DNA from 2 places in the Clostridium acetobutylicum ATCC 824 genome. Region 2 is predicted to be linked to the other one. Evidence: predicted binding sites of a transcription regulator. Region 2 holds the regulator's gene; the other holds the start of a gene.
What was found. The regulator HrcA, encoded in region 2, represses chaperone genes, less so after heat shock. The targets are predictions, from matches to a motif close to TGTTAGCACTCNNNNNNNNNGAGTGCTAACA.
Positions count from the first base shown of each region.

Region 1: groES (co-chaperone GroES) is a predicted target of HrcA. The motif match lies at 12,442-12,472, and genes of this name have one in related genera.

Region 1 covers NC_003030.1:2,825,206-2,841,581, reverse strand. The annotation lists gene eutC (ethanolamine ammonia-lyase subunit EutC) at 1-372, shown strand, start outside; gene CA_RS13995 (glycosyltransferase) at 502-1,725, shown strand; gene CA_RS13990 (ABC-F family ATP-binding cassette domain-containing protein) at 1,818-3,749, opposite strand; gene CA_RS13985 (redox-sensing transcriptional repressor Rex) at 4,311-4,955, shown strand; gene CA_RS13980 (short-chain-enoyl-CoA hydratase) at 5,131-5,916, shown strand; gene CA_RS13975 (acyl-CoA dehydrogenase) at 5,930-7,069, shown strand; gene CA_RS13970 (electron transfer flavoprotein subunit beta/FixA family protein) at 7,088-7,867, shown strand; gene CA_RS13965 (electron transfer flavoprotein subunit alpha/FixB family protein) at 7,886-8,896, shown strand; gene CA_RS13960 (3-hydroxybutyryl-CoA dehydrogenase) at 9,001-9,849, shown strand; gene CA_RS13955 (DNA-3-methyladenine glycosylase family protein) at 9,921-10,799, shown strand; gene CA_RS13950 (TVP38/TMEM64 family protein) at 10,831-11,541, shown strand; gene CA_RS13945 (TIGR01906 family membrane protein) at 11,547-12,221, opposite strand; gene groES (co-chaperone GroES) at 12,550-12,837, shown strand; gene groL (chaperonin GroEL) at 12,876-14,507, shown strand; gene CA_RS13930 (EAL domain-containing protein) at 14,632-16,376, opposite strand, start outside.
Region 2 covers NC_003030.1:1,411,246-1,427,621, forward strand. The annotation lists gene CA_RS06690 (ComEA family DNA-binding protein) at 1-283, shown strand, start outside; gene CA_RS06695 (cation-transporting P-type ATPase) at 420-2,963, shown strand; gene CA_RS06700 (hypothetical protein) at 3,022-3,321, shown strand; gene CA_RS20330 (hypothetical protein) at 3,338-3,472, opposite strand; partial or broken gene CA_RS06705 (ComEC/Rec2 family competence protein) at 3,834-5,066, shown strand; gene holA (DNA polymerase III subunit delta) at 5,063-6,094, shown strand; gene rpsT (30S ribosomal protein S20) at 6,144-6,410, opposite strand; gene gpr (GPR endopeptidase) at 6,594-7,577, shown strand; gene CA_RS06725 (stage II sporulation protein P) at 7,634-8,704, shown strand; gene CA_RS06730 (hypothetical protein) at 8,756-9,250, shown strand; gene lepA (translation elongation factor 4) at 9,351-11,159, shown strand; gene hemW (radical SAM family heme chaperone HemW) at 11,318-12,442, shown strand; gene hrcA (heat-inducible transcriptional repressor HrcA) at 12,629-13,660, shown strand; gene grpE (nucleotide exchange factor GrpE) at 13,680-14,282, shown strand; gene dnaK (molecular chaperone DnaK) at 14,303-16,150, shown strand; gene dnaJ (molecular chaperone DnaJ) at 16,276-16,376, shown strand, end outside.

The DNA.
Region 1 (16,376 bases), 1.4 Mb from region 2:
ACTGCAATTAATGCAAATCTTCGAAAAATATATTTTGTAATAGTAGAAAAATTAAAATCAAGGGGATATAAGGTTGGAACACCTATATTTGTTAAATATGCAAGAGTTGCTACCATGGATAAAATAAGTGAGGAATTAAATGCAAAGGTTACAATAATATTAATAGGTGAAAGACCAGGACTTGCAACGGGTGAGAGTATGAGCAGTTACATGGCGTATGAATCAAGCACAAAAAAACCAGAATCACAAAGAACTGTGGTTTCTAATATTCATAATAAAGGTATACCTTCAGTAGATGCTGGAAAAGAAATAGTTCGTATAATTGATATTATGATGAAAGAGAAAAAAAGTGGAGTCGAATTAAGAATTTAAGAAGAAATCATCTGAGTTTTTTTAGAAACTTAGATGATTTCTTTTTCTATTTATAATTTATTTTTGATTTATTTATTACATTAGTGGTAAAATTTACATGTAAGCATTTAAAACAAAGAGGTGTTAAATATGTCAAAAGTACTTTTTATGAATTTCCCTGGATACGGTCATGTTAATCCTACGCTAGGATTAGTAGATGAATTAGTGAAAAGAGGTGAAGAGGTATATTATTTTTGCACAGATGAATTTAAGGAGAGTATTGAAGCAGCCGGTGCTAAATTTATAAGCTATGGTGAAAGAATGAGCAATTTTAAAAATGCTAATAAAACAGCAGGAAATAGATCTTATGCAGACATTATAACCAAAATTATTGGTATGACAGAATGTGAAATTGAGGATATTCTAAAAAAAATTAAAGGAATGAAATTTGATTATGTCGTTCATTGTTCTATGTTCTGTGCAGGTAACATTATAGCCCAAATATTGAAGGTGCCTTCAATTTCATCTTTTGCAGTGTTTGCCACAAGAAAAGAAGTAATGAAAATGCAATATTCACCCATAACTGAAAAAGAATTAGAAAGCAATCCTATTGTAAGTAGAGCCTATAGTGAAGCTAAAAGTAGAATTGAAAAAAGATATTTTGTAAAAATGCCTGCTATAAGTGAACTAATGGCATGTAGAGGAGATCTAAATATAGCTTACACAGCTAAAGAATTTGTTTCTAATATTGAGTATTATGATGATAGTTTTAAATTTATTGGTCCTCCTATTTATAAAAGAAAGGAAAATTTAGATTTCCCTTTTGAAAAACTAAAAAATAAGAAGGTAATATATATATCATTAGGTACAGTTTTTAACAATACTAATAGCAATTTATATAATATATTCTTTGAAGCTTTTGGTGGTTCTGATGTTGTAGTTGTTATGTCAGCATATAATATAGATACTTCTAACTTTAATATACCTAAAAATTTTATAGTAAGAAACTATGTTCCACAAACAGAAATTTTGAAATATGCAGATGCAGCTATAACTCATGCAGGAATGAATAGTACAAGTGATCTAATATATAATAAGGTGCCTTTTGTAGCTATTCCAATTGGTGCGGATCAGTTATATATGGCATCAAGAGCAAAGGAACTAGGGGCTGCTATTGTATTAAACAAGGACAAGCTTACAGCAAAGGAGTTAAGAGAGTCAGTGAATAAGGTAATGGTAGATGCATCTTATTTAGAGAACATAGAAAAAATAAGAGATGTCTTTAGAGAAGCTGGTGGTTACAGAAAAGGGGCAGAAGAAATTTTTAAATTTAAAGCAGAAAAGGGAATAAAGGATTATGTGTGTGAATATTAGAAAGCAAAAATATTTACCTGTAAAGTAAATTAGAGAGATTATAAAATAGGAATTACCATGGTGTCTTGTCATAGTAATTCCTATTTTAAGTCTTAATCTTCCATAATACTGCTTAATTCATCCCATTTTTCATATAATGAATCTAGTGTATTTTGGGTTTCTGTAATTTTATTGTTAACTTCTACACTTTTTTCAGGATTTGAATAAACTTCTTCAAGACAGAGTTTGTTTTGAAGATCTTCAAGTTCTTTTTCTAAATCAGCAATTTCTTTTTCTGTATTTTTCAGTTCGACTTTTCTAACTCTTTTTTGTTTTTCATTCTCTCTCTTCTTCTTCTTTTCAGTGTTAATTTGTGTTTTTGTTTTTAAGCTTTTATTTTCTTCTTCCTCTTGAAATCTTGTTGGGTTATTCTTTTTTTCTATGTAATAAGAATAGTTTCCAAGGTATTCGCTTATACCATTCTCTTTTAATTCTAATATTTTAGAGACCACTTTGTTTAAAAAGTATCTATCATGGGATATTACAAGTACAGTTCCGTCATAGGATAAAAGAGCATCTTCAAGAGCCTCACGAGAAACTATATCTAAGTGATTTGTAGGTTCGTCAAGAAGTAGAAAGTTATTTTTTGAAAGCATTAACTTAAGAAGATTAATTCTACATTTTTCTCCACCACTTAGAGTTGAGATAATTTTAAACACATCATCTCCTGTAAATAAGAAGGCAGCCAAAGCATTTCTTATTTCTGTTGTAGTAAGCTCTGGAAAATCATCCCAGACTTCATCTATAATTGTTTTTTCATCATGTAAATCAGATTGTTCCTGATCATAGTAGCCTACGAATACATTTTTTCCTAGAACCTTGATGCCTGAATCGCTTTTTATTTTATCTAGAAGAATTTTGAAAAATGTAGTTTTACCACGTCCATTTTCGCCTATTAAAGCAATTTTTTCTCCCTTTTTTATGTCCATGTCCAAATTTTCAAACAGTGTTTTATCTTCAAAATGCTTTGAAAGATTTTCAACATGAAGAACGTCATTTCCACTCTTTATTAGAGTTTCAAATTCTATACGGGTTACTCCTGTTTCTTTATCAGGACGTTTTACTCTCTCAATTTTGTCTAAAGCCTTTTGTCTACTTTCAGCAGCTTTAATACTTTTTTCACGATTAAAGGATCTAAAACGTTCTATAATTTTTTCTTGTCGTTTAATATCTTCTTGTTGAAGAGTATACGCTTTAAGTTCAATTTCATATTGCTTCTTTTTTAAATCTAAAGCTTTTGTGTAATTTCCGTTAAAACAATTTACATGACCGTTTATAAGCTCAAAGGTTTTATTAGTAATAGCATCTAGGAAATATCTATCATGAGAAATTAAAATAACTGTTCCCTTGTAGTTTTTAAGATATTCTTCAAGCCATTCAATGGCATCTAAATCAAGATGGTTTGTTGGCTCGTCTAGAAGAAGTATTTCGGGGTTTTTAAGAAGAAGCTTACAAAGTGCTACACGGGTTTTTTGCCCTCCACTTAATATGCTTATTTTTTTATCAAAGTAATCATTTGAGAATCCTAGACCAGTTAAAACCCTACCTATTAAACCTTTATAAGTGTAGCCACCTTTAGCAGAATAAAGTTCTGTGTAAGTGGTGTAGTCCTTTATAACCTTGTTATGATATTCATCCTTTGAGGGGTCATAAGGCTCTCCCATTTTTATTTCTAAAACCTTAAGTTTATTCTCAATTTCTAAAAGATCATTGAAGACAGTACAAAGTTCTTCGTATATAGTATTGTTACTATCAAGATCTAAGTGCTGAGATAAGTATCCTAGTTTTTTGGTTTTATCTATAAATAAATCACCAGTGTCATGTTCTAGTTGGAAAGTTAAAATTTTAAACAATGTTGATTTTCCAGCACCATTTGGACCTATAAGGCCTACTTTTTCACCATCATTTATACTAAATGTTATATTTTCCAAAATTTTATCAATGCCGTAGCTTTTGCCTATATTTTTGCAGCTAACAACTATCATGAGTATCACCAACCTAAAATATTTTGTAAGGAAACTAAGTAAGGTTTATTTAAAGTTTCCATTAGTAAAGATTATAAGATATCTTTAATTATACCATAGGAAAACTAAGGTTAAAGCTAATTTTTAAGGTATAGTATAGAAAATATAGTTGAGTTTAAGGGCTGTATAGTGTATTAAAGAAAAGATATAATATTAAAAGAAGAAAGTTTATAAACTAATTTGATATAAAACTATAAACAATAAAATAATATGATTAAAAGCATTTAATGTGTATAAGTTAAGTTTTTCACAGAATAAACTCTATTTATGGTAGCTTTTTAAAGTTTTATTGAAAAAAAAGAACTATATTGAAAATATTCTATACTAACAAAAGTATTTAAGAATAATATAAAGTAAAAAGGATAGTGTAATTGAATAATAATGTGGTAAAATATATGATGTATTGTTGTATATGAAGAAACAAGTTAATTATGGATTATAAATGTATTTTAATTATTTAATATACCAACTTAATTTGAACTTGGCTTCTACAAAAGTGATATTAAGTAAGAGGTGGTCAAAGTGGATAAGAAAAAAAACATATCAATGGCAGTTATCAGACGTCTTCCCAAATACCACAGATATTTAGAAGAATTGTTAAAGAGTGATGTTGATAGAATATCTTCAAAGGAATTAAGCGAAAAAATAGGATTTACTGCATCGCAGATACGCCAAGACCTAAATTGTTTTGGTGATTTTGGACAGCAGGGATATGGATACAATGTTAAGGATTTAAGCAGGGAAGTTGATAATATATTAGGACTTACTAAAATGTACAACACCATAATAATTGGTGCTGGAAATATAGGTCAGGCAATTGCTAATTATATAAACTTCCAAAAAATGGGATTTGATTTAAAGGCTATATTTGATATTAATCCTAAGCTAATAGGTCTTAAAATACAGGATGTTGAGGTTCGGGACGTAGATAATATAGATGGATTCTTACAAAAAAATAAGATCGATATTGGAATAATATGTGTTCCAAGTAAGAATGCACAAAAAGTTTGTGATATTATTGTTAAAAATAATGTTAATGGAATATGGAATTTTGCTCCTGTTGATCTTATGACTCCAGAAAATGTAATTGTTGAAAATGTACATTTAAGTGAAAGCCTTCTAACACTTAGCTGTTTATTGCAAGAAGTGAATAAAAGCCGAGATTAGTACGGTAATGTTATTTAAATATATATAAAAATTATTAAAATTTAATATAAAATGGTTTTAATATTGAAATATAAAATAAATCATTATATAATAATTATAGAAGCATATGCTTCTAATTTTTTGCCCGTCTTTGTTATAATATTAACAATAAAAAAATATTTTAGGAGGATTAGTCATGGAACTAAACAATGTCATCCTTGAAAAGGAAGGTAAAGTTGCTGTAGTTACCATTAACAGACCTAAAGCATTAAATGCGTTAAATAGTGATACACTAAAAGAAATGGATTATGTTATAGGTGAAATTGAAAATGATAGCGAAGTACTTGCAGTAATTTTAACTGGAGCAGGAGAAAAATCATTTGTAGCAGGAGCAGATATTTCTGAGATGAAGGAAATGAATACCATTGAAGGTAGAAAATTCGGGATACTTGGAAATAAAGTGTTTAGAAGATTAGAACTTCTTGAAAAGCCTGTAATAGCAGCTGTTAATGGTTTTGCTTTAGGAGGCGGATGCGAAATAGCTATGTCTTGTGATATAAGAATAGCTTCAAGCAACGCAAGATTTGGTCAACCAGAAGTAGGTCTCGGAATAACACCTGGTTTTGGTGGTACACAAAGACTTTCAAGATTAGTTGGAATGGGCATGGCAAAGCAGCTTATATTTACTGCACAAAATATAAAGGCAGATGAAGCATTAAGAATCGGACTTGTAAATAAGGTAGTAGAACCTAGTGAATTAATGAATACAGCAAAAGAAATTGCAAACAAAATTGTGAGCAATGCTCCAGTAGCTGTTAAGTTAAGCAAACAGGCTATTAATAGAGGAATGCAGTGTGATATTGATACTGCTTTAGCATTTGAATCAGAAGCATTTGGAGAATGCTTTTCAACAGAGGATCAAAAGGATGCAATGACAGCTTTCATAGAGAAAAGAAAAATTGAAGGCTTCAAAAATAGATAGGAGGTAAGTTTATATGGATTTTAATTTAACAAGAGAACAAGAATTAGTAAGACAGATGGTTAGAGAATTTGCTGAAAATGAAGTTAAACCTATAGCAGCAGAAATTGATGAAACAGAAAGATTTCCAATGGAAAATGTAAAGAAAATGGGTCAGTATGGTATGATGGGAATTCCATTTTCAAAAGAGTATGGTGGCGCAGGTGGAGATGTATTATCTTATATAATCGCCGTTGAGGAATTATCAAAGGTTTGCGGTACTACAGGAGTTATTCTTTCAGCACATACATCACTTTGTGCTTCATTAATAAATGAACATGGTACAGAAGAACAAAAACAAAAATATTTAGTACCTTTAGCTAAAGGTGAAAAAATAGGTGCTTATGGATTGACTGAGCCAAATGCAGGAACAGATTCTGGAGCACAACAAACAGTAGCTGTACTTGAAGGAGATCATTATGTAATTAATGGTTCAAAAATATTCATAACTAATGGAGGAGTTGCAGATACTTTTGTTATATTTGCAATGACTGACAGAACTAAAGGAACAAAAGGTATATCAGCATTTATAATAGAAAAAGGCTTCAAAGGTTTCTCTATTGGTAAAGTTGAACAAAAGCTTGGAATAAGAGCTTCATCAACAACTGAACTTGTATTTGAAGATATGATAGTACCAGTAGAAAACATGATTGGTAAAGAAGGAAAAGGCTTCCCTATAGCAATGAAAACTCTTGATGGAGGAAGAATTGGTATAGCAGCTCAAGCTTTAGGTATAGCTGAAGGTGCTTTCAACGAAGCAAGAGCTTACATGAAGGAGAGAAAACAATTTGGAAGAAGCCTTGACAAATTCCAAGGTCTTGCATGGATGATGGCAGATATGGATGTAGCTATAGAATCAGCTAGATATTTAGTATATAAAGCAGCATATCTTAAACAAGCAGGACTTCCATACACAGTTGATGCTGCAAGAGCTAAGCTTCATGCTGCAAATGTAGCAATGGATGTAACAACTAAGGCAGTACAATTATTTGGTGGATACGGATATACAAAAGATTATCCAGTTGAAAGAATGATGAGAGATGCTAAGATAACTGAAATATATGAAGGAACTTCAGAAGTTCAGAAATTAGTTATTTCAGGAAAAATTTTTAGATAATTTAAGGAGGTTAAGAGGATGAATATAGTTGTTTGTTTAAAACAAGTTCCAGATACAGCGGAAGTTAGAATAGATCCAGTTAAGGGAACACTTATAAGAGAAGGAGTTCCATCAATAATAAATCCAGATGATAAAAACGCACTTGAGGAAGCTTTAGTATTAAAAGATAATTATGGTGCACATGTAACAGTTATAAGTATGGGACCTCCACAAGCTAAAAATGCTTTAGTAGAAGCTTTGGCTATGGGTGCTGATGAAGCTGTACTTTTAACAGATAGAGCATTTGGAGGAGCAGATACACTTGCGACTTCACATACAATTGCAGCAGGAATTAAGAAGCTAAAATATGATATAGTTTTTGCTGGAAGGCAGGCTATAGATGGAGATACAGCTCAGGTTGGACCAGAAATAGCTGAGCATCTTGGAATACCTCAAGTAACTTATGTTGAGAAAGTTGAAGTTGATGGAGATACTTTAAAGATTAGAAAAGCTTGGGAAGATGGATATGAAGTTGTTGAAGTTAAGACACCAGTTCTTTTAACAGCAATTAAAGAATTAAATGTTCCAAGATATATGAGTGTAGAAAAAATATTCGGAGCATTTGATAAAGAAGTAAAAATGTGGACTGCCGATGATATAGATGTAGATAAGGCTAATTTAGGTCTTAAAGGTTCACCAACTAAAGTTAAGAAGTCATCAACTAAAGAAGTTAAAGGACAGGGAGAAGTTATTGATAAGCCTGTTAAGGAAGCAGCTGCATATGTTGTCTCAAAATTAAAAGAAGAACACTATATTTAAGTTAGGAGGGATTTTTCAATGAATAAAGCAGATTACAAGGGCGTATGGGTGTTTGCTGAACAAAGAGACGGAGAATTACAAAAGGTATCATTGGAATTATTAGGTAAAGGTAAGGAAATGGCTGAGAAATTAGGCGTTGAATTAACAGCTGTTTTACTTGGACATAATACTGAAAAAATGTCAAAGGATTTATTATCTCATGGAGCAGATAAGGTTTTAGCAGCAGATAATGAACTTTTAGCACATTTTTCAACAGATGGATATGCTAAAGTTATATGTGATTTAGTTAATGAAAGAAAGCCAGAAATATTATTCATAGGAGCTACTTTCATAGGAAGAGATTTAGGACCAAGAATAGCAGCAAGACTTTCTACTGGTTTAACTGCTGATTGTACATCACTTGACATAGATGTAGAAAATAGAGATTTATTGGCTACAAGACCAGCGTTTGGTGGAAATTTGATAGCTACAATAGTTTGTTCAGACCACAGACCACAAATGGCTACAGTAAGACCTGGTGTGTTTGAAAAATTACCTGTTAATGATGCAAATGTTTCTGATGATAAAATAGAAAAAGTTGCAATTAAATTAACAGCATCAGACATAAGAACAAAAGTTTCAAAAGTTGTTAAGCTTGCTAAAGATATTGCAGATATCGGAGAAGCTAAGGTATTAGTTGCTGGTGGTAGAGGAGTTGGAAGCAAAGAAAACTTTGAAAAACTTGAAGAGTTAGCAAGTTTACTTGGTGGAACAATAGCCGCTTCAAGAGCAGCAATAGAAAAAGAATGGGTTGATAAGGACCTTCAAGTAGGTCAAACTGGTAAAACTGTAAGACCAACTCTTTATATTGCATGTGGTATATCAGGAGCTATCCAGCATTTAGCAGGTATGCAAGATTCAGATTACATAATTGCTATAAATAAAGATGTAGAAGCCCCAATAATGAAGGTAGCAGATTTGGCTATAGTTGGTGATGTAAATAAAGTTGTACCAGAATTAATAGCTCAAGTTAAAGCTGCTAATAATTAAGATAAATAAAAAGAATTATTTAAAGCTTATTATGCCAAAATACTTATATAGTATTTTGGTGTAAATGCATTGATAGTTTCTTTAAATTTAGGGAGGTCTGTTTAATGAAAAAGGTATGTGTTATAGGTGCAGGTACTATGGGTTCAGGAATTGCTCAGGCATTTGCAGCTAAAGGATTTGAAGTAGTATTAAGAGATATTAAAGATGAATTTGTTGATAGAGGATTAGATTTTATCAATAAAAATCTTTCTAAATTAGTTAAAAAAGGAAAGATAGAAGAAGCTACTAAAGTTGAAATCTTAACTAGAATTTCCGGAACAGTTGACCTTAATATGGCAGCTGATTGCGATTTAGTTATAGAAGCAGCTGTTGAAAGAATGGATATTAAAAAGCAGATTTTTGCTGACTTAGACAATATATGCAAGCCAGAAACAATTCTTGCATCAAATACATCATCACTTTCAATAACAGAAGTGGCATCAGCAACTAAAAGACCTGATAAGGTTATAGGTATGCATTTCTTTAATCCAGCTCCTGTTATGAAGCTTGTAGAGGTAATAAGAGGAATAGCTACATCACAAGAAACTTTTGATGCAGTTAAAGAGACATCTATAGCAATAGGAAAAGATCCTGTAGAAGTAGCAGAAGCACCAGGATTTGTTGTAAATAGAATATTAATACCAATGATTAATGAAGCAGTTGGTATATTAGCAGAAGGAATAGCTTCAGTAGAAGACATAGATAAAGCTATGAAACTTGGAGCTAATCACCCAATGGGACCATTAGAATTAGGTGATTTTATAGGTCTTGATATATGTCTTGCTATAATGGATGTTTTATACTCAGAAACTGGAGATTCTAAGTATAGACCACATACATTACTTAAGAAGTATGTAAGAGCAGGATGGCTTGGAAGAAAATCAGGAAAAGGTTTCTACGATTATTCAAAATAAGTTTACAAGAATCCCCATTATCAAATGGGGATTTTTTATATATAATATAATTTTAGAGGAGGGATTATAATATGGATTTTGATATGATAGAAGAAAAGAAGGATAGTGTTATAGTAAGAAATGTAGAAAATTTTGAGCTTAAGGATATATTTGACTGTGGTCAATGCTTTAGATGGCATAGACAAGAGAATGGTAACTATATTGGTATTGCCTTTGAAAAAGTAGTTGAAGTGCAAAAAATAGGAGAAGATGTTGTAATATATAATATCAATGAAGAAGAATTTAAGAATGTATGGAGTGAATATTTTGATTTATATAGGGACTATGGTGAAATAAAGAAAGAGCTCAGTAGAGATCCTCTTTTAAAAAAATCAGTTGACTTTGGCGAAGGAATAAGAATTTTAAGGCAGGATCCTTTTGAGATTTTATTATCTTTTATAATTTCAGCAAACAATAGAATACCTATGATAAAAAAATGTATAAATAATATAAGTGAAAAAGCAGGCAAGAAACTAGAATACAAGGGTAAGATTTACTATGCATTTCCTACAGTAGATAAGCTTCATGAATTTACAGAGAAGGATTTTGAGGAGTGTACAGCTGGATTTAGGGCTAAATATCTAAAGGACACTGTAGATAGGATATATAATGGTGAGTTAAATCTTGAGTACATAAAAAGCTTAAATGACAATGAATGCCACGAAGAGCTTAAAAAGTTTATGGGAGTAGGTCCTAAGGTAGCTGATTGTATAATGCTTTTTTCTATGCAGAAATATTCAGCATTTCCTGTAGATACTTGGGTTAAAAAGGCAATGATGAGTCTTTACGTAGCACCAGACGTTTCATTAAAGAAGATAAGAGATTTTGGAAGAGAGAAGTTTGGAAGCTTATCTGGCTTTGCTCAGCAATATTTGTTTTATTATGCAAGAGAGAATAATATACAGCTATAAGCTTAAGATTTTAGATGTGGAGGTTTTTGACTTGATAAGAAATCTATATAATAAAATTAAGAATTGTAAACTTAAAATAGCTGCTATAATATTACTAATATTTTTGATAGTTACTGGATATATATATTATTCAAGGTACTTTTATGTGTTAAGAAGCCCTCAAAGAGTAAAAGAGTTCATATTATCCTATGGCAAGTTTGGTTTCTTTGCATTTTTTGTTATGCAGATGCTTCAAGTGGTTGCTTTTTTTATACCTGGAGAAATAATTCAAATTGCAGGGGGGTATATATTTGGAACATTTTGGGGAACAGTTATCTCTCTTCTAGGAATAACAGCAGGAAGTGCAGTGGCATTCTATCTTTCAAATAAATTAGGAAGACCTTTTGTAAAAAAAATATCAGGAAAACAAAATATAAGTTTCTTTGAAAAATTAATCAAGAATGGCGAGATTAAATATGTAATAACGCTCATATATTTAGTGCCAGGTCTTCCTAAGGATATTCTTGCATATGTATGCGGCATAACTGATTTAAGCCTAAAGGATTTTATAATTTATTCCACAATAGGAAGGTTTCCTGGCATATTTATTTCAGCTTATTTTGGCAATACAATAACACATGGTAATATAAAGATGATGGTGATAATTGCGGTTATTTCAGTTGTTTTATTTGGTTTAGGAGTGTTTAAGGGTAAATATTTACTAACAAAAATATCAAGTATAAGGTCTAAAAAGCAGAAATAAATTTGTTAATTTAATTTCTTTGACCTATATAATTTCATTAGTATACCTCCACATATAAAGCAGAGTAAAAGTATTAATATAAAGCAGTGAAAGAAAAATTCTTCTGGAAGAAGTAGTATTATAGGATCATATGCTGGATCAAAAAGCCAGTAATTATTGTTAAAAAATAATTTATGAAACTTTATAAAAATATCAGAAAAACCATTTAAAGATAATACGCCTATAATAACTGGAGTGACAAACAGTAAAATAGAAGTAATCTTTAAATACAGTTTTTTTCTCTTAATAAAGCAGAGTATAATTCCAATTAACATAGGTAAAGATATAGAAAAAGCTACCATGTTAATTTTTTTTATAATTTTTTCTACGTCCATAAAGTGAATTTTACCATGTTCTGAAGATGGTAAGTTTGGTAGGTCAAAGGTCTTTTTTTTGGTGTTTCCATTTATGTAAGATATCATATAACTATAATCTTCTTTAACTTGTTTATCGTTTAAAACGATTTTTTTGCCTGAATAGCTTTCTATAGTATTATTGAAATTTGATGTTATACTTAGAGCTTTTATATCATAGTAATAGAGGTATTTAAAGGCTACAGTGAATTTTACTATAATAAAAAATATAAATATAAAAACTAAAATGGATAGCAACACTTGTAAAAAGTTCGATAATTTTAACATTTCATCAATCCTCACAATAAGAAATTAATACTGTAAATTTATTTAATGAGTATTTCCTATACAATAAATATTATACACAAATAGCTATATATGAAAAAGCGAGAAAAACCATAAAAAATTAAAGTATTTATTTATAATTAGAATATATCTAGAAAATTCAGGACTTTTAGGTAAAATTGATGTTTGCTAATATATTCAGGATTATTTATTATAATAATTGTGTTAGCACTCAAGATTAACGAGTGCTAACAAGCCAAAATTAAGTTTATACTAAAAGTAAATTAATATAATAAAAAAATTAACATATTTTTTAAGGAGGGGTTTAAAAATGAAAATTAGACCACTTGGTGACAGAGTTGTTATTAAAAGATTAGAGGCAGAGGAGACTACTAAGAGCGGTATAGTATTACCTAGCTCAGCTAAAGAGAAACCTCAAATGGCAGAAGTTGTTGCAGTAGGTCCTGGTGGAGTTGTAGATGGCAAAGAAATTCAAATGCAAGTAAAGACAGGAGATAAAGTATTTTTCTCCAAATACAGTGGAACAGAAATAAAAGTTGACAATGAAGAATTGTTAATTTTAAGACAGGACGATATTTTAGGAATTGTAGAAGAATAAGCTATCAATTTTGTTAATAATTCAGGGAGGGATTCTAAATGGCAAAGCAAATATTATACGGAGAAGAAGCAAGAAGATCTATGCAAAAGGGCGTAGACAAACTTGCTGATACTGTTAAGGTTACTCTTGGACCAAAAGGAAGAAATGTTGTTTTAGATAAAAAATTTGGAGCACCACTTATAACAAATGATGGTGTAAGTATAGCAAAAGAAATAGAACTTGAAGATCCATATGAAAATATGGGTGCACAACTTGTTAAGGAAGTTGCAACTAAGACTAATGATGTAGCAGGAGACGGAACTACTACAGCAACACTTCTTGCACAAGCAATAATAAGAGAAGGACTTAAAAATGTTACAGCTGGAGCTAATCCAATGCTTATAAGAAATGGAATAAGATTAGCTGTAGATAAGACTGTTGAAGGACTTAAGAAAGTATCAAAGAATGTTAACGGAAAAGAAGATATAGCAAGAGTTGCATCAATTTCAGCAGCAGATCCTGAAATAGGAAAATTAATAGCTGATGCTATGGAGAAAGTAGGCAACGAAGGAGTTATAACTGTTGAAGAATCAAAATCAATGGGAACAGAACTTGATGTTGTTGAAGGTATGCAATTTGATAGAGGATATTTAAGCCCATACATGGTAACAGATCAAGAGAAAATGGAAGCTGTACTTGATGATCCATATATATTAATAACAGACAAGAAAATTGCAAATATACAAGAAATTCTTCCACTTCTTGAGCAGATAGTTCAACAGGGTAAAAAATTACTTATAATTGCTGATGATGTTGAAGGCGAAGCTTTAGCTACATTGGTTGTTAACAAATTAAGAGGAACATTTAACTGTGTTGCTGTTAAAGCTCCTGGATTTGGCGATAGAAGAAAAGATATGTTAAGAGACATAGCAATCCTTACAGGTGGAGAAGTTATATCAGAAGAGCTTGGAAAAGATCTTAAAGATGTAAAGGTTGAGGATCTTGGAAGTGCTGAAAGCGTTAAAATATCAAAAGAAAATACTACAATAGTAAATGGAAGAGGCGACAAGAGCGCAATCCATGACAGAGTTGCGCAAATAAGAGGTCAAATAGAAGAAACTACATCTGACTTTGATAGAGAAAAATTACAAGAAAGATTAGCAAAACTTGCTGGTGGAGTTGCAGTTGTTAAAGTTGGAGCTGCTTCAGAAACTGAATTAAAAGAGAGAAAAATGAGAATTGAAGATGCTCTTGCAGCTACAAAAGCAGCAGTTGAAGAAGGTATAATTGCTGGTGGTGGTACTGCTTACATCAATGTATTACCAGAAGTAAGAGAATTGACTTCAGACGAACCAGATGTTCAAGTTGGTATAAATATAATAGTTAAGGCTCTTGAAGAACCAGTAAGACAAATAGCTGCAAATGCAGGTCTTGAGGGATCAGTAATAATAGAAAAAATTATAAACAGTGAAAAAGGAATTGGATTTGATGCATTACATGAGAAATATGTTGATATGCTAAGTGTTGGAATTGTTGATCCAACTAAGGTTACAAGATCAGCACTTCAAAATGCGGCATCAGTTGCTTCAACATTCCTTACAACTGAGTGCGCTGTAGCAGATATTCCTGAAAAAGATAAACCTGAAATGCCAGGTGGAGCACCAGGAATGGGAATGGGCGGAATGTACTAATAAGAGATTAAAGCTAAGATAAATAAAGGACTAAATCCTGGAACAAACAGAATTTAGTCCTTTATTTTTATATTTAAAAAAGTACAAAGATTAATGTAATAAGAGTGCATTTTAAAACATAGTATTAGTTTTTTATCTCTTCAATAATATAGCTACTATGTCTTTGCAGCTTACTTTTCTTCTTTAGCTTACTTACATATAGTGCAAGATTAACACTGGTATTAAATTCTGCTATGTTGCCATAAACACCGGCAATGGAAATGGAAGTTAGATTAAATTTGTCCTCAACTCCTTTTCTGTCTAAGCCCACTATGTATTTATTTTTACTGTCTATTTCATTAAAAAATTTAAGAATACCACTGTCAAATCTATCAATTATAAGTTGACTTACTTTGTAACATTCTTCTAGAGAGGCTTTTATAATACAAATAAAATCATCACCACCTATATGACCTACAAAATTTTTAAAAGTAAACAGTTCTAAAAGGCAGTCCTTTATTGTATTTGCAGTGAATTTTAATATTTTATCTCCATTTTCAAAGCCATAAACATCATTGTAAATTTTAAAGTTATCAAGATCTAGATAGAGTACACAGAAAGACTCGTTTGAATTTAAAATATCTGATAAGGTCTTTTCTATAAGGATGTTTCCAGGAAGCCCTGTAAGTGGATTTAATTCTTTAGCATAGTTTTTTTCTATAGTTACTGTAAATTCAAGAAGATTTTTAATTGTAACTATACCGTAATACGTGTTGTTTTTAGTAACTATAACATAATCATATATTTTATCAGTATCTCTTTGCATTGCCATTTTAGCAGCACTGTTTATACTTGTATTATAATCTACAACGAGGGCATTCTTGTCCATTACAAGCTCTACAGGGCGTTTGGAAAATATAGCTACGCCGTATTGTGTTGCAAGGACTGAATCAAGAGTATGCTTCATAACAAGGCCTACGGGTGAAGAGTTTTCAACAATACAGGCACCAGTAAAGGAGGTTTTGTTAAAATAATTTTTCAAATCAGAACATGAAACTTTTCTGTCAAAAGATGAATAATTTTCTGCAATAGTCCCAATTTTATATTTGCGAAAATTAAAATAATCTTTTTTTAGTTTATTATAGGTTATGATGATTTTTTTAACAGATTCAGGTATTTCACAAAAGTCATGGTTAGGTTTTGAAATGAAGAAGCCCTGTCCAGCATAAACGCCCAAATCTATTAATACTTTTAATTCACCCTCTGTTTCAATTCCTTCTGCTATTAACTTTAGCTTAGCAGCTTTTGAAAAGTCTACAAAAGATTTTACAAGAAGTTTCTTAAAGTTATTTCTATCTATGTTGTGTATAAGTTCTATATCAAGCTTTATATAATGAGGTTTGGTTTCAGATATAGTTTGCAAGCCTGAATATCCAGAACCTGTGTCATCTAGTGCTATTTTGTATCCTTGGCTAGTATAGTTCTTTAATATCTTTGAAAAGGCCTTATAGTCTGAGATTGCAGTTCTTTCAGTTATTTCAAATATTATGTTTTTAGGTGATATATTATATTTAGCTAGATATTCTTTGCTAAAGCTTGTTTGAAAGTTTTGGCTTTTGATTATTTCAGGATCAACATTTATAAAAAGAAATTTATCTGGACTTAGTGTTTTAGAATTTTTTATTGCAGTTACTCTACATGCAAGCTCAAGTTCCCAAGTTTTATTATACTTTTTTGCAGCACTGAAAAGATCGCTAGGTAAATAAAGAGGAGAGTCTATAGGGCCTCTACTTAGAGCTTCGTACCCTAATATTCTACAATCTGATAAAGAAATTATAGGCTGAAATAAGGTAGTTATATTCATGTTTTTAAGAATTTTTTCTATTTCAC
Region 2 (16,376 bases):
AGCTCAAGGAGAAAAAGATAGTAAAGTAACAAATACTTCATCATCACAAGAAAATACTCAACCACAGCAAAATTCTTCAGGAGAAGATAAATTGGATATAAATACAGCTACAGTAGATGATATTGTAAGCAAAAAAATAAAAGGTATAGGGAAGGGGTTAGCTCAGAGGATAGTGGATTATAGAGAAAAAAATGGTGGTAGAATAAGTTCGGTAGAAGATTTACAAAAAGCTATAGGTAAAAAAAGAGGACAGGATTTAATGGATTATGTAAATATAAATTAAAGAAAAATCAAATTAAAACGATAAAAAATGATATAAATATAATAATTGTAAAGTTTTTAATATGGGGTTAATATAATACTATATTAGAAATTTAAGCGGACAAAAGTTTTATTTCTACTGTGGTGGGGTGATGAAAATGGCAGATTGGTATGGTTTAGCAGCTGTAGACGTTGTTAACCTCTTTAGGAGTAATTATACAACGGGACTAAGTGATGAGGAAGTTTTACAAAACAGAAAATTATATGGGAGCAATAAAATAGTCAGTACAAAAAATAAAAATTTAATGTTAAGCATGATCAAAGAAATAGTTAATCCATGGTTTATTTTTTTGATTTTTTGTTCATGTGCATTTTTTTATATAGGAAAGTTTAATTATTTTTTTGTAGTGCTACTTTTAGATATATTTGCTCTAATAATAAGTATACTTCCTTATTATAGAAGCTATAAAACAATCAAGAATATTGAAAAAATTAATCTAAGCAAAGTAAGCGTTCTCAGAAATGGAAAGCTTATGAATATTAACTCTGAGGACTTAGTTGTTGGTGATATAGTTATCTTTTCTAAAGGAAATACTATTCCAGGTGATATAAGAATAATAGAATGCAGTGGACTAAAGGTAAGTGAGGTAAGTGTAACAGGAGACGAAAGCATAATGGAAAAGTTTTCAGCTAAAATATACTTGGAGACTTTAGAAGTATCAGAGATGGGAAATATGCTTTTTAAGTCGTCTGTAGTGTATGCTGGAGAAGGTCAAGGTATAGTGGTAGCTGTTGGAGATAATACTGAATTCGGTAAAATAGTAGCCCCAATATTGAATTATGATAAAAATAGAAACTTCTTAATAAGGAAAGTAAGAGTTGGGATGAACTACTTAGCTATTTTTTCTTTTATTTCTTGGTTTGGACTTACGTTTTTTATGAATTCAAACGGAAAGGCATTAAATGAATCTTTGCGGCAAACATCATTTTTAATTATCGCAGGTATACCAATAAATATATTATTTTTATTATATGCTATGTATGTAGTTATAAGAGCATACTTTAAATCAAAGAATATTGACTTGAAGTTCTTATCAATAATTGAAAACTTATCTAAAATAAATGTTATTGTAACAGAAAAAGAAGAGGCTTTAACAAAAAGTAATATGTTTGTTAGAAAGTTTTATGATAATGAATCTATAAAAAATTTTGATTCTAAATTTTTTGTAAATGCAAATATTAAAAGAATACTTGAAATCGGTTTTTTATGTAATGATTTTGCTTCAAAGAGAAATTTAAACAAAACTCTAAATGCGGCAGAAAAGGCTATAGTGGAGTTTGTTGAAGGTGGAGATGTAGATTTAGAGATAGCTAAAAGAGTTTTTGAAATCCCATACAATGGTAATAAGAGGATTAAAACTACAGTAAATAAAATGAGAAAAAGGTACAGAGCTAATGTTAAGGGACCAGTGGATTCCATACTTAAAAACTGTACTCATTTCATGGTGGATGGTGTTGAAAGAGAACTTACTCAAGAAGCAATTAATAGTATAAAAATGGCAGACATACAAATGAGTAATGAGAGCTTATATGTAATGGCTTTTGCCTATAGGAACTTTAGTTATAAACCTAGTTCGGACGAAAATATAGAAAGCAATCTGGTATTTGTAGGGTTAATCGGGTTTGAAAGTATTTTTAAAGAAGATGTAGAAAATGCAGTGGAAAAATGCTTTGTGAATTCTGTAAAACCGATTATATTCACAGAAGATGGAAAACTTACAGCTATATCTATGGGCAGAAAGATAAAAGTTGTTAAAGACGCTACAGAAGTTTTATCAGGTGTAGAAATGGATAATATGTCTGAGGAAGAAATAAAGAATAACATTGAGAAAATTAGTGTTTATTCAAGAGTTTCGGAAGAAAATAAGCGGGATGTCATAAAAAATTTCAAGGAGTTAGGCTACAATGTTTTAAGCTCAGGATCAAAATTAACAGAACTGCCTGCACTTAATGAAGCTGATTTATTTATATCCTATGGTGAAAACTCCAATAAGATAGTGAAAAGATTAAGTGATATAGATTTTGAAAAAAATGATATGGGCATGATTGCAAATATGATTATAAATAGTAGAAAATTGATTATAGCACTTAAAAATTTAATTAATTATGTTTTTATTTGGAGCTTTAATCTTGTAGCAGTAATCTTATTGCTTTATATGAATAACTTAAATTTAAAGTTTAATATAGAACAGATATTATGGATTCTATTTTTTAATGTTTTGATAAATGGTATTGCAATTTTTTCTAACTATAAAAAAGTTATAACACAATACGATTTCAATTTAGAAGAAGAAATATGGCATATAAGTGCAGCTTCCATAATTTTTAATGGAATAATTCCTGCAGTGATAATTTTAGCAAGCAGTGCATTTTTTAGTAATTTAAATATTCAGGTGTTTGTATTTTGGGCTATTATATTTGAACAAATAATTTATGGATTGTTTGATAAGTTCGAGAAAAATATTTATTTTTTTGTTGTGATAATTTTGAATTTAGTTTTAGAGGCAGGTATAGCGTTGAGTAGTTTAGGCACTTATATTTTCGGAATTGATAGATTGAGTTTATATGATATGAAAATTATAGGTTTAGTTGCAGTAGTACAGATGGCAGCAATATTTTTGAAAAAAATGTTTACGGAATAGAAATATACTGATTATTGTTATTTCAATTTGGTTAAAATACCAATGGAGGTGCATTGGTATGTTTGATAGTGTATATGAAACTTTTATTTCTAAAGATGATAATCGTGTATGTTTAGATATTCCTAAGAATGATTTTTTGTTTAGCTATGAAGATATAACAAAAGATACAGCAAAGGATTTTGTAAATAACTATTTTAGAGAAAAAGGAAGAGAAGGAATACCTAATGTTACAGATGTGTCCATTGAGAGTGATGTAATAAGGCTATATATTAAGATTGATTACAGCGAAAGTCAAAAGCCTATGAATGTTCCAGACTCACTCAATATGCGTGGATATGATCACAATAGAACAAGATGAAGAGACCTCTTGTTTTCTATTTTGTATCTATTATACTAGGAATTTTAACCGCTGCTCTTCTGAAAATTGATATATTGATAGGTGCAGTTATAGCTGCATCTTTTTTTTGTAGTATGTTTTTTACATTAAAAAAATCTTTTGTGATTATCAACCTAGCATTCTTCCTAATGGGTTTTCTTTGCCTTATATACTATTTCGGTATTAATATAAATAATAATAAGAGTATAAATTTAAGGATATCGGATAAAAGTGGACTTCTTTATATAGGAAACTATAAGGGTAGAAAAGTCACTATCAATGAGAAAAACGCTAAGTTTAAATTTGGCGAGATAGTTAAAGTAAAGGGTACGTATAAGAGAGATGTTGATTATGGTAATGGTATTGTTGGAATTATTGATGTAGAAAAAGATTATGGATGTAGATCAGATATTATAACCAAGATGTACAGTATTAGAAATGAAATATATGAAAACTATGCTTCAAATATCGGTAAGGATAGAGCAGGAGTAATAATGTCTCTGTGTTTTGGAGACACTTCAAATTTAAGTAAGAAAGATAAAAATGATTTAAAAAAGCTTGGAATAATACATGCTGTTAGTGTATCAGGAATGCATATGGCAGTAATTTATGAAATTCTAGAGAAAACATTAGGATTAGCTTCGGCTATAATTGTATCATTGTTTTATGTTATTTTTACAGGATGTCTTCCAGCTACTATGAGAGCATTCATTATGATTTTTGTGTTAAAGCTTTCAATAAAAGTATATAAAAACTATGATGGCCTTTCCTCTCTTGCTTTATCAGGAATCTTAATGCTTATTTTTAAGCCTTATTACATCTTTAATATTTGAGCAGTTTTATCTTATCTTGCAACAATGGGAATAATGTTGTACTATAAGAAAATATCTCGAATGTTTTATAAATTACCGCAAAAATTAAATGAAAGTTTAAGTTTGACCTTAAGTGCTCAAATTTTTTCTGTTCCTTATGCTGGTTTTGTATTAAAAAACTTTAGTGGAGGTTTTATATTAGGAAATTTAATAATAGTACCAATATACTCAGTTCTTATAATACTAGGTAATCTGGGTGGTATTTTTTATAATGTAAAACCAATATTTCAGCATATATGTGATTTAGTGTATATACTTTTAATAAGCTGTGATGGGCTCATCAAATTAGCTTTAAAAATAACACCGCAAATAATTTATATGTCTGAGATTACTAGTGTTTCTCTTGCCTTTATATTTTTTAGCTTTATCCTCATTAAAAAGGGATATAAGAAATTTAAATATTTGCCAATAATATTTTCAATAGGTATAATAATCAATTCTTATAATGCAATTCCTTGTATAGAGTGTATTAATATCAATAATAAAAAAGCGTTTGTTGTTAAATATAGAGAGTACTCTGCACTTATTACAAATTATAAGATAAAGGATTCAAGCCAAAAGGAAAGTATATTAAATAGTTTAGGAGTAAAAAAGCTAGTAAATATAAAGGATAAATACACTTTAAGAATAAAAAACCAGTATACTATATATTTTGATGATAGTGTGAAAATATATGACAAGGGTAGTAAAATTGCAGATATAAGGGGTGATAATATATATTATAGTAAATTTTATACTCACCAGTATGGTATAATAAAATTAGATGATTCAGATAAATATTCTTTTCTTGGTGTAAGGGCAACAGCGGAACTTATAGATGGGAAAGTTTTAGTTTTAAAAGGGTGTGAAAAATGATTAACTATACTGAACTTGAAGAAAATATTAAGAAAAACAATATAGAAAATGTATACATAATGTGCGGTTTTAATGAAAAACTTATGAAGGAAAGTATAAATAAAATACTAAAAAAATCAATAAGCCAGGATTTTGAAAGTCTAAATTACAGTGTGTTTGATGGAAATGAAGTTGAGTTTGAGGATATTTTAAATGCTTGCGAAACTGTTCCGTTTATGAGCGAAAAAAGGATGGTAGTTGTATATAGAGCTGGTTTCTTAAACGATAATTCAAGTGGTTCTAATAAAAATTCGGATAAGTTAATAAAGGACATAGAAAAGTATGTACCTAACGTACCTAAGCACTGCATATTGGTTATGTATTATGTATTTGATAATACTAGAGAAAAGCCTTCTTACAGGGTTAAGAAATTTGATAAAAAGGTATGTGTGGTAGAATTTTCAAAACTTAGAGGAATGCAGTTTCAGAAAAAGGTTAAAGACGTATTTGCTGAGAAAGGAAAACAAATAGGAAAAACTGAGCTCAATTATTTTTGCAGCAGGGTAGAAAATAACATGGATATAGTTTATAACGAGATTGAAAAGTTATGCTGCTACACTCTTGAAAAAGAGATAACAAAAGAAAGTATAGATAACCTTCTTCAACCTAATGAAACAGACGATATTTTCAATTTAGTAGATTACATTTCTCAATCAAAACCAGAGATGGCTATAACTGTTTTAAATGAAATAATGTACAAGGGTGTAAAAGCAAATAGTATATTATATATGGTAGAAAGACAATTTAAACTAATGCTAAGTATAAAAATAGGTATTGAAAATAAGCAAAGTAAGGAAGCGCTTGTTAAGGAGTTAAAATTAAATCCATACGTATGCGATAAGATGATAAATGAGTGTAAGAGATTTACTATGAAAAAAATACTTAAATCTTTAGATATATGTCTCAGAACTGAAAAAGAGCTTAAAAGTGTTTCGGGAGATCCTAAATTTAAGATGGAAGTTTTGATTATAAATTTGGCAATAATATAAATTTGAAGAAAGTTTAGAAATAAAAAAAAGCCGGTATAACCGGTTTTTTTTATGCATTTAAAGAATTTAATTTTAAAGCTAATCTTGATTTTTTTCTAGCAGCTTTATTTTTGTGAATTATACCTTTTGAAGCAGCCATATCTAAAGCTTTAGATACAGTAGCAAATGCAGTTTTTGATTCTTCAACATTCTTTGCTTCAAAAGCAGCCTCAAATTTCTTTATGTAAGTTTTTAAAGCTGATTTAATCATTTTATTTCTAAGAGTTTTAGTTTCGATTACCTTTATTCTCTTTTTTGCTGATTTAATATTTGCCATTTTTTTCACCACCTTGCAATTTTGTATATGCTAGCAGTTTTGGGGAAATCTGCATTAAGCCACACTAAACATTAACAAATGATATTATAACATTAAAGTACATAATCTTCAAGTGGAATTTGTTTTAAAAATGGAATAGTTATATATAAATGAGGTAAAAATAATGAAAAAGGAGGAGAGAATATGAATAGTGTTAGAACTGACCTTGCAGTAGAGGCAAGAGAGATGTACTGTGAGAAAACCGAAAATGGTGATAATGGAGTAAGAGTAGATACAAAAAGAATAGAAGATATAGAGATTACTACAGTCGATGTTTTAAATGATAAAGGCGAAGAAAGAATAAGGAAGCAAAAAGGTACATATATAACACTAGATATACCAAAGGTTACCTTGTATGATTCTGAAGATATAGAAGAGATAAGTAAGGTGTTTGCTGATGAACTTTCGAAGATAATAAGTAAAGCAAAGCTTGATAGCAGTATGACTGTTTTAGTAGTGGGACTTGGTAATTGGAACATAACACCAGATTCTTTAGGACCAAAGGTTATAGGAAAACTTATGGTGACAAGACATTTAAAAAAATATATACCAGATAGTATTGATGAGGGAATACGTCCGGTTTGCGCTGTAGCACCTGGAGTTCTTGGAATTACTGGTATGGAGACAGGGGAAATAATACGAGGAATAGTTCAAAATATAAAACCCGATCTTATTGTATGCATAGATGCACTAGCCGCGAGAAAGATGGGAAGAGTAAATTCTACTATTCAAATTGGCAACACTGGAATATCTCCTGGATCAGGTGTAGGAAATATGAGGATGGAATTAAGCCAAAAGACTCTTGGAGTTCCAGTTATAGCAGTTGGTGTTCCTACTGTAGTTGATGCTGCAACTATGGCAAATGATACTATTGATATAGTTATTGAAAAAATGAAAGGCGAAGTTAGTGAAGATAGTAAATTTTATAGTTTGTTAAAGGCAATAGATACAGAAGAAAAGTCTCAACTTATATATGAAGTACTTAATCCATATGTTGGGGATTTACTTGTTACACCTAAAGAAGTGGATATGATTATGGAGACGCTTTCAAAAATTATAGCATCAGGTATAAATATTGCACTTCAACCAGCACTTGAATTAAGTGAAATAAACAAATATGTTAATTAATTTCTAAGTAATAAACATCCATTCCTCTTAATATATTTATTAACGGAGGGGATATAATGGTTGTTAAAGTGATAAACAAAAAACAAGATAAATTTTATTTTAAATTAGGAATGTTTATTTTAATATTTTTAATTTTAGGTGTAAGTTTATTAAATATTATTGGAATAAATGTAGATAAAACATATGAGAATGGAAATGGTATGTATGCTCATATAGTAGATTATAGTTTACCTTGGGTTAAAGTAGCTAATAATAAGAATACAAGTGAAAATACATATTCCATAAAAAACATTATTTTATCAGCAGCAGGACTTGATATAAATAAGCCTGAAAATGTAATATCTAAAGAAGTATCATTTTTAGGTGAGGCATTGCCTAAGTCTATAAAAAGTGAATGCCCTAATGAAAGCTTTACTTTAGATGATAAAGATGTGGTTAAGAGTACAAGTGGTTCTGTTCAAAATGAACCCTTAAAAAATATAAATGAAAATATTTATGATCCTAAATTAAAAAAGGCACTTGATAAATCAAAGCCTGAAATTTTAATATATCATTCACATACAACAGAAGCATATAAGCCATATCCAGCAGATTCTTTGAATTCAACTCAAAATGTATGTGCGGTGGGCGATGAACTTGTTAAGGAACTGGGAGAGAAATATGGTATATATGCTATAAATGATAAAACAGTTCATAATGTGGTTGATTATAATAAAAGTTATACGCGTTCAGGTGAAACACTTGATAAGTATTTAAAGCAGTATGGCGATTTTAAAATGATAATAGATATGCATAGAGATTCTGATGTGCCTAAAAGTAAAGTTACTGCTAGAATAAATGGTGAAGATGTAGCTAAATTTATGTTTGTCATGACAAGAAAAAATCCGCATTTTGATAAGAATATGGCTCTTGTTAATGGACTTGTATCAATATGCAATAAGGATTTTCCTGGTATATTTAATGGGATATATTATTATGATTATGGAATAAATTATTACAATCAACAAAAAAGTAATAATGCATTTTTGTTAGAGGTAGGCTCAGATATAAACACAATTGATGAGGCTAAGGGAACTTCTAAATATTTAGCAAGAATTATTGCAGAATACTTAAATGGCAAAAAATGAATAAAATACTGTAAAAAAGTACATCCTTAAAAAGGAGGTGCTTTTTTATATATGATAAAAAGATATAAAATTATATTTTGTATGATGGTTTTTTTTGGTGTTATTATATTTATTATATTAAACAATATTGAACTTAATAGAAGTATATATTGTAATGATGTTCACATAAAGGTAAGTGAAGAGAGATCTAGAAATGAAAGCAATGATTACAATCTAGATGATATGGAAAAACATTTAGATAATCTTGAAAATAAAAGTAAAAGTAAAAATTCTAGCAAGGACAATTTCGATATGTTATCTAGAGTTTATGTACCTAAATTTAGAATACTCTATAGTGAAAACCCATTTGATATAAGATTTGAAACCTTGCATTATAAAATCTATATAAATAAAAGTATAGAGGATTATGCTGAACGTGAGAAAAGTATTTTGTTCTGTAAGCTGGATGAATATTATAAAGATATAAATAACTATATGGATGATATTACAGCATATATAGGAATATTTAAAATAAAGTTACTAGGCTTTATTCATAGGGTTTACTAGTGAAACAAAGCTAAAATCCTATAAAAGGGTTTTTGTTGACAAAAACCCTTTTATTTATGCTATAATTTAAATTGATTCGTACATTTGGAGGGATAACAAAATGCAAAGTGAAAGACAAAAACATATAAGAAACTTTTGCATAGTTGCGCACATAGATCATGGTAAATCAACGCTTGCTGATAGATTGCTTGAACATACAGGAACCTTAACACACAGAGAGATGGAAGAGCAAGTTCTTGATAATATGGAGATTGAGAGAGAAAGAGGAATAACAATAAAATCTCAAGCGGCAAGATTAATATATAAGAGGCCAGAAGACGGGCAGGAGTATATACTAAATCTTATAGATACCCCAGGTCATGTAGATTTTAACTATGAGGTTTCAAGAAGTTTAGCAGCCTGTGAGGGTGCTGTATTAGTTGTAGATGCAACGCAAGGAATACAGGCACAAACTCTTGCGAATTGCTATATGGCAGTAGATCATGGACTTGAGGTGGTTCCAGTAATCAATAAAATAGATCTTCCAAGTGCTAGACCGGATGAGATAAAAAATGAGATTGAAGATGTAATAGGAATAGAATCCAGTGATGCTCCTCTTATATCTGCTAAAACTGGTCTTAATATTGAAGATGTACTTGAAGCTGTAGTACAAAAAGTTCCAGCACCTAGTGGAGATGAAAAAGGTCCACTGAAGGCTCTTATTTTTGATTCATACTATGATAGCTATAAAGGTGTTGTATGCCATATAAGAATTAAAGATGGAACGGTAAAGGCAGGTACGAGAATAAAGCTTATGGCAGCTAATAAGGAATATGAGGTTATTGAGGTTGGTGTATTTGTACCCAACTACTTAAAGGTAGAAGAACTTAAGGCTGGAGATGTTGGATATATAACTGCATCTATTAAAAATGTAAGAGATGCTAGAGTTGGAGATACAATAACGGAAGTAAATAATCCAGCAAAGGAGCCTCTTCTTGGATATAGACCGGCTATATCTATGGTTTATAGTGGTATTTATCCTATAGATAGTTCAAAGTATGAGGAGCTTAAGGAAGCACTTGAGAAACTTCAAGTAAATGATGCTGCACTTAATTTTGAACCTGAAACGTCAATAGCGCTTGGATTTGGTTTTAGATGTGGATTTCTAGGACTACTTCACATGGAGATAATGCAGGAGAGAATAGAAAAGGAATTCAATTTAGATGTAATAATGACAGCACCATCTGTTATATATAAAGTTAAAAAGACAGATGGAACTCTAATTGAAATAACTAATCCTACAAATCTTCCAGAACCTACAGAAATAGATTATATGGAAGAACCCGTTGTAAAAGCACAGATAATAACGCCATCTGATTTTGTTGGAGCTGTAATGGAGCTTTGTCAAAATAAAAGGGGAACCTTTATAGATATGGAATATATAGAAACAACAAGAGTAATGCTTAATTATAGGGTGCCTCTTAATGAAATTATATATGATTTTTTTGATTCGCTTAAATCTAGAACTAAGGGATATGCTTCTTTTGATTATGAATTAGATGGTTATATGAGAACAGAGCTTGTAAAATTGGATATAATCTTAAATTCAGAGGTTGTGGATGCGTTATCTATGATTGTACCTAAGGATAGAGCTTATGCAAAAGGAAGAACTATGGCAGAAAAATTAAAAGAAATAATCCCAAGACAGCTATTTGAAATACCAATACAAGCAGCAGTTGGAAGTAAAATAATAGCTAGAGAAACAGTTAAAGCATTAAGAAAAGATGTACTTGCAAAATGCTATGGAGGAGATATTTCAAGAAAGAGAAAACTTCTTGAGAAACAAAAGGAAGGTAAGAAGAGAATGAGACAGGTAGGAAGTGTTGAAGTTCCGCAAGAAGCCTTTATGTCAATACTCAAGAATGATTAGATTTGGTATTAGGTTAAATTTAATTTTTACAAAACCAAAGTGAAATCAGCTGAATTAAAAATACTATATGTTCATAATCATGTTAAGATTGTGGTGCATATAGTATTTAAGTTTTACAAAAAATTTACTTATCTTTTTAATTGAATTGAGATGATTTTATGAACAAATTAGGTCTTTATATACATATCCCATTTTGTAAGAGCAAATGCCTTTATTGTGATTTTCCATCCTATGCATGTATAGAAGATTACATGATACCATATGCAAAAGCATTATGTACAGAAATTGAAAAGGCTAGCATAAATAAAGTTTTTAGCAGTATTTTTATTGGAGGAGGTACTCCTAGTTTTCTATCAATAGAAGCTTTAAATATATTATGTGATGCCTTAAAGAAGGTTAGAAAAACTAAAGATGTTGAGTTTACAGTAGAAGGTAATCCTAATTCATTTACAGAAAAAAAGCTCATGGTATTTAAGGATATGGGAGTAAATAGATTAAGTATAGGTCTTCAAGCGTGTCAAGATAGACTTTTAAAAAAGCTTGGTAGAATACATACGTTAAAGGAGTTTACAGTTGCTTTTAAAAGAGCTAGAAATTTAGGTTTTAATAATATAAATGTGGATTTAATGTTTGGAATTCCAGATCAGACTTTAGAAGATTTTAAGGAGTCATTGGAGTTTATAACAAAATTAAAGCCTGAACATATTTCTTCATATAGTCTAATAGTTGAGGAAGGAACACCTTATTTTAAAATGAATGAGGGTGGTAAGTTAAAGCTTCCAAATGAGGATGAAGAAAGAGATATGTATTCTTTTGCGCGTACTTTTCTTGAAGAAAAAGGATATAATCAATATGAAATTTCTAACTTTGCGGTTAAAGATAAAGAGTGTAGACACAATCTTATTTACTGGGAGCTTGATAACTATATAGGTTGTGGGGCATCAGCGCATTCGTATTTTAATGGAGTAAGGTATAGAAATATAAATAATGTGAAAAAATATATAGAACAAATTTCAAAGGGTAATAGCGTAGTAGAAGAGAATCATAGGAATTTACTTAAAGAAGATATGGAAGAATTCATGTTTTTAGGACTTAGAAAAACTCGGGGAGTATCAATTGAGGAATTTAAGTTGAAATTTAATAAGGATATACAAGAGGTTTATGGAGATGTTATAAAAAAATATGAAACAATTGGTATGATAATTTTGAATGAACACCGAGTATTCTTGACTGAGAGAGGCATGCAGATATCTAATTCTATAATGTGTGATTTTCTATTATAGCGATATATGGAATAATGACGAAAAATTCTTAGAAAATTAGTATAAAACATGGCTAAATAGCATCTGAGGAGAAATAGACTAATTTTATGAAAATAAGAAAAGTTGACAAAGATAATGTCAGGTGATATTTTATAAACATAGTCATTAGCACTCAAAGAGAGTGAGTGCTAATAAAGAGGTGATAATATGGAAATGGAGGAAAGAAAACTTAAGATTCTTCAGGCTATAATAAACGATTATATAAATAATGGTGAGCCTGTTGGTTCAAGGACCATTGCGAAGAAGTATAATCTAGGAATAAGTTCTGCTACTATAAGGAATGAAATGGCAGACTTAGAGGAAATGGGTTATATTGAACAACTCCATACCTCTTCTGGAAGAAAACCTTCTGATAAAGGATATAGATTATATGTTGATAGACTTATGGAAATACCAAGTATGTCAGTTGAAGAAGAGATGCTTATAAAAGCAAAGATAATAGATAGTGCACTTTATGAGATAGATAAACTTGTAAAACAGGCAATGTCTTTAGTGTCTGAGATGACTAAGCTTACATGTGTAGTAAAATCATTGTCAGCTAGAAAAAGTTATATTAAATCAATAAGTTTAATTAATATAGAGCCAAATATGATTCTATGTGTATTTATTACAGATAGTGGTATGATTAAAAACAGTATCATTAGAGTAAAGAGTAACATAGAGAATAGTTCACTTGAGAGAATAGCTAATATATTAAACTCTAAACTCAAGGGACTTACCATAGAACAAATAAATCTTGAGGTAATAAATAATATTAAAAAGGATCTACGTGAGTATGGCCATATATTTGATTGCATAATGCCAAATCTTTATGATATTTTAAGAGAAGCTGATTCTACTGAAGTTTATAAAGAAGGTACTATGAATATTTTTAACTATCCTGAATTTAAGGATATTGAAAAAGCCAAGGAATTTTTGTCTGTAATTGATGATAGAAGGATACTAGATACTTTATTTAATGCTTCTGGTGGAGTTACCGTGAATATTGGTAATGAAAATAGTATAAAAGAAGCTAGAGATTTTAGCGTTGTATCTTCAGTATATAAATACAATGGGAGACCATTGGGAACTATAGGAATTATAGGACCGACAAGGATACCTTATTCAAAAGTAATCAAGGTCATTATGGAAGTAGTAGACCAGATTAATAATAATTTAGATAAAATGAATAATAGCTAGTAGAGTAAGAGGTGAGCTTATGCAAGAAAAAGATAGTAAAGATGTTACAATGGAAGATGAAGAAACTATAGCTTCCCAAGAGGAAATCGAGGTTGAAGGAAATAGTGAAGAATCTTCTAAAGAAGAGGAATCCAATAATTCTGAGATTTCAGATGAAAATCTTAGTGAAGAAAATTTAAAATTAAAGGATGAAAATGAAAAATTGAAAAATGAATTGGATGCTGCTAAAGATAGACTTTTGAGATTAAGTGCAGAGTATGAAAATTATAGAAATAGAACTGCAAAGGAAAAGGAAGGCATTTATACAGATGCTTGTAGCGATGTAATAAATGAAATGCTTCCTACACTTGATAATCTTGAAAGAGCAGCTTCAACAGAAGGTAGTGCAGAAGATATAAAAAAAGGTGTAGAAATGGTTGTAAAACAGTTTAAGAATTCTCTTTCAAAATTAGGTATTGAAGAAATACCTAGTGAAGGAAAATTTGATCCTAATCTTCACAATGCGGTTATGCATATAGAAGATGAAGGTTATGGAGAAAATGAAGTTGTGGAAGTCCTACAAAAAGGATATAAAAGAGGAGATAAAGTATTAAGACATAGTATGGTTAAAGTTGCCAACTAAATATATAGGAGGTTTTTATAATGTCAAAAGTAATTGGAATTGATTTAGGAACAACAAATTCATGTGTAGCTGTTATGGAAGGTGGAGATCCAGCAGTTATAGCAAATTCAGAAGGTGCAAGAACAACTCCTTCAGTTGTATCTTTTCAGAAGAATGGAGAAAGATTAGTTGGACAGGTTGCAAAAAGACAGTCAATCACAAATCCAGATAAAACTATAATATCAATAAAAAGAAAAATGGGAACTGCTGAAAAAGTAGCCATAGATGATAAAAATTATACACCACAAGAAATTTCAGCTATGATTCTTCAAAAATTGAAGGCAGATGCAGAAGCTTATCTTGGAGAAACTGTTACACAAGCGGTTATAACAGTACCAGCTTACTTTAATGATAGCCAAAGACAGGCAACAAAGGATGCAGGAAAAATTGCGGGACTTGAGGTTCTTAGAATAATAAACGAACCTACAGCAGCATCACTTGCTTATGGTCTTGATAAAATGGATACTAATCAAAAAATTCTTGTTTATGATTTAGGTGGTGGTACTTTTGATGTATCAGTACTAGAACTTGGTGATGGTGTTTTTGAAGTTAAGTCAACAAACGGAAACACTCACTTAGGTGGAGACGATTTTGATGAGAAAATAATGGATTACATTGCAGAAGAATTTAAAAAAGATAATGGAATTGATTTAAGAAATGATAAGATGGCACTTCAAAGATTAAAAGAAGCTGCTGAAAAAGCAAAAATTGAATTATCATCTTCAACTCAGACTAATATAAATCTTCCATTTATAACAGCTGATGCAACAGGTCCAAAGCATATAGATATGAATCTTACAAGAGCAAAATTTAATGAATTGACAGAAGGCTTAGTTCAAGATACTATAGAGCCAATGAAAAAAGCACTTAGTGATGCAGGACTTTCAATAAATGATATAGATAAAATAGTTTTAGTAGGTGGTTCAACAAGAATTCCTGCAGTTCAAGAAGCAGTTAAAAACTATACAGGAAAAGATCCATCAAAGGGTGTTAACCCTGATGAATGTGTTGCTATTGGTGCAGCTATTCAAGCAGGAGTTTTAACAGGAGATGTAAAAGACGTATTACTTCTTGATGTTAGTCCATTAACACTTGGAATTGAGACTTTAGGCGGAGTTGCTACTCCTCTAATAGAAAGAAATACTACAATACCAACTAGGAAGAGTCAAGTATTCTCAACTGCAGCAGATAATCAACCATCAGTTGAAATAAATATAGTTCAAGGTGAAAGAAAAATGGCTGCTGATAATAAGAGCCTTGGAAGATTTACTCTTGATGGTATAGCACCAGCACCAAGAGGAGTTCCACAAATCGAAGTTACATTTGATATAGATGCTAATGGTATAGTAAATGTATCAGCTAAAGATAAGGGAACAGGAAAAGAATCTCATATTACAATAACAGCTTCAACAAACTTAAGTGATGAAGAAATAGATAAGGCTGTTAAAGATGCAGAAAAGTTTGCAGAAGAAGATAAGAAGAAAAAAGAAAATATTGAAGTTAAAAACAATGCTGATCAGATAGTATTCCAAACAGATAAAGCTTTAAAGGATCTTGGAGACAAAGTATCAGCTGAAGATAAGTCAAATATCGAAGCTAAAAAAGAAGCGCTAAGCAAGGTAAAAGATGGAGACGATATCGAAGCGATTAAAAAAGCAACAGAAGATTTAACTCAAGCGTTATATGCTATAACAACTAAAATGTATGAGCAAAGCGGAGCTCAAGGTGCACCAGGAGCAGATCCAAATGCAGGAGCTTCACAGAAAACAAATGGCGGCGCTGATGATAATGTAGTAGATGCTGACTTTAAAGTAGATAATGATAAATAGTATTTGAAAATATATAAATTATGATTATAATATATATAGTACAAAATTAAGGGAAAGGGTGTTAACCCTTCCCTTAATTTTAAGCTTTAATAAAGTTTATGTGGAATATTTAGGTGGTGAAAGGGATGGCAAACAAAGATTATTATGAAGTGCTTGGATTAGAAAAGGGTGCGAGTGATGATGAGATAAAGAAAGCTTTTAGAAAGCTCGCTATAAAATATCATCC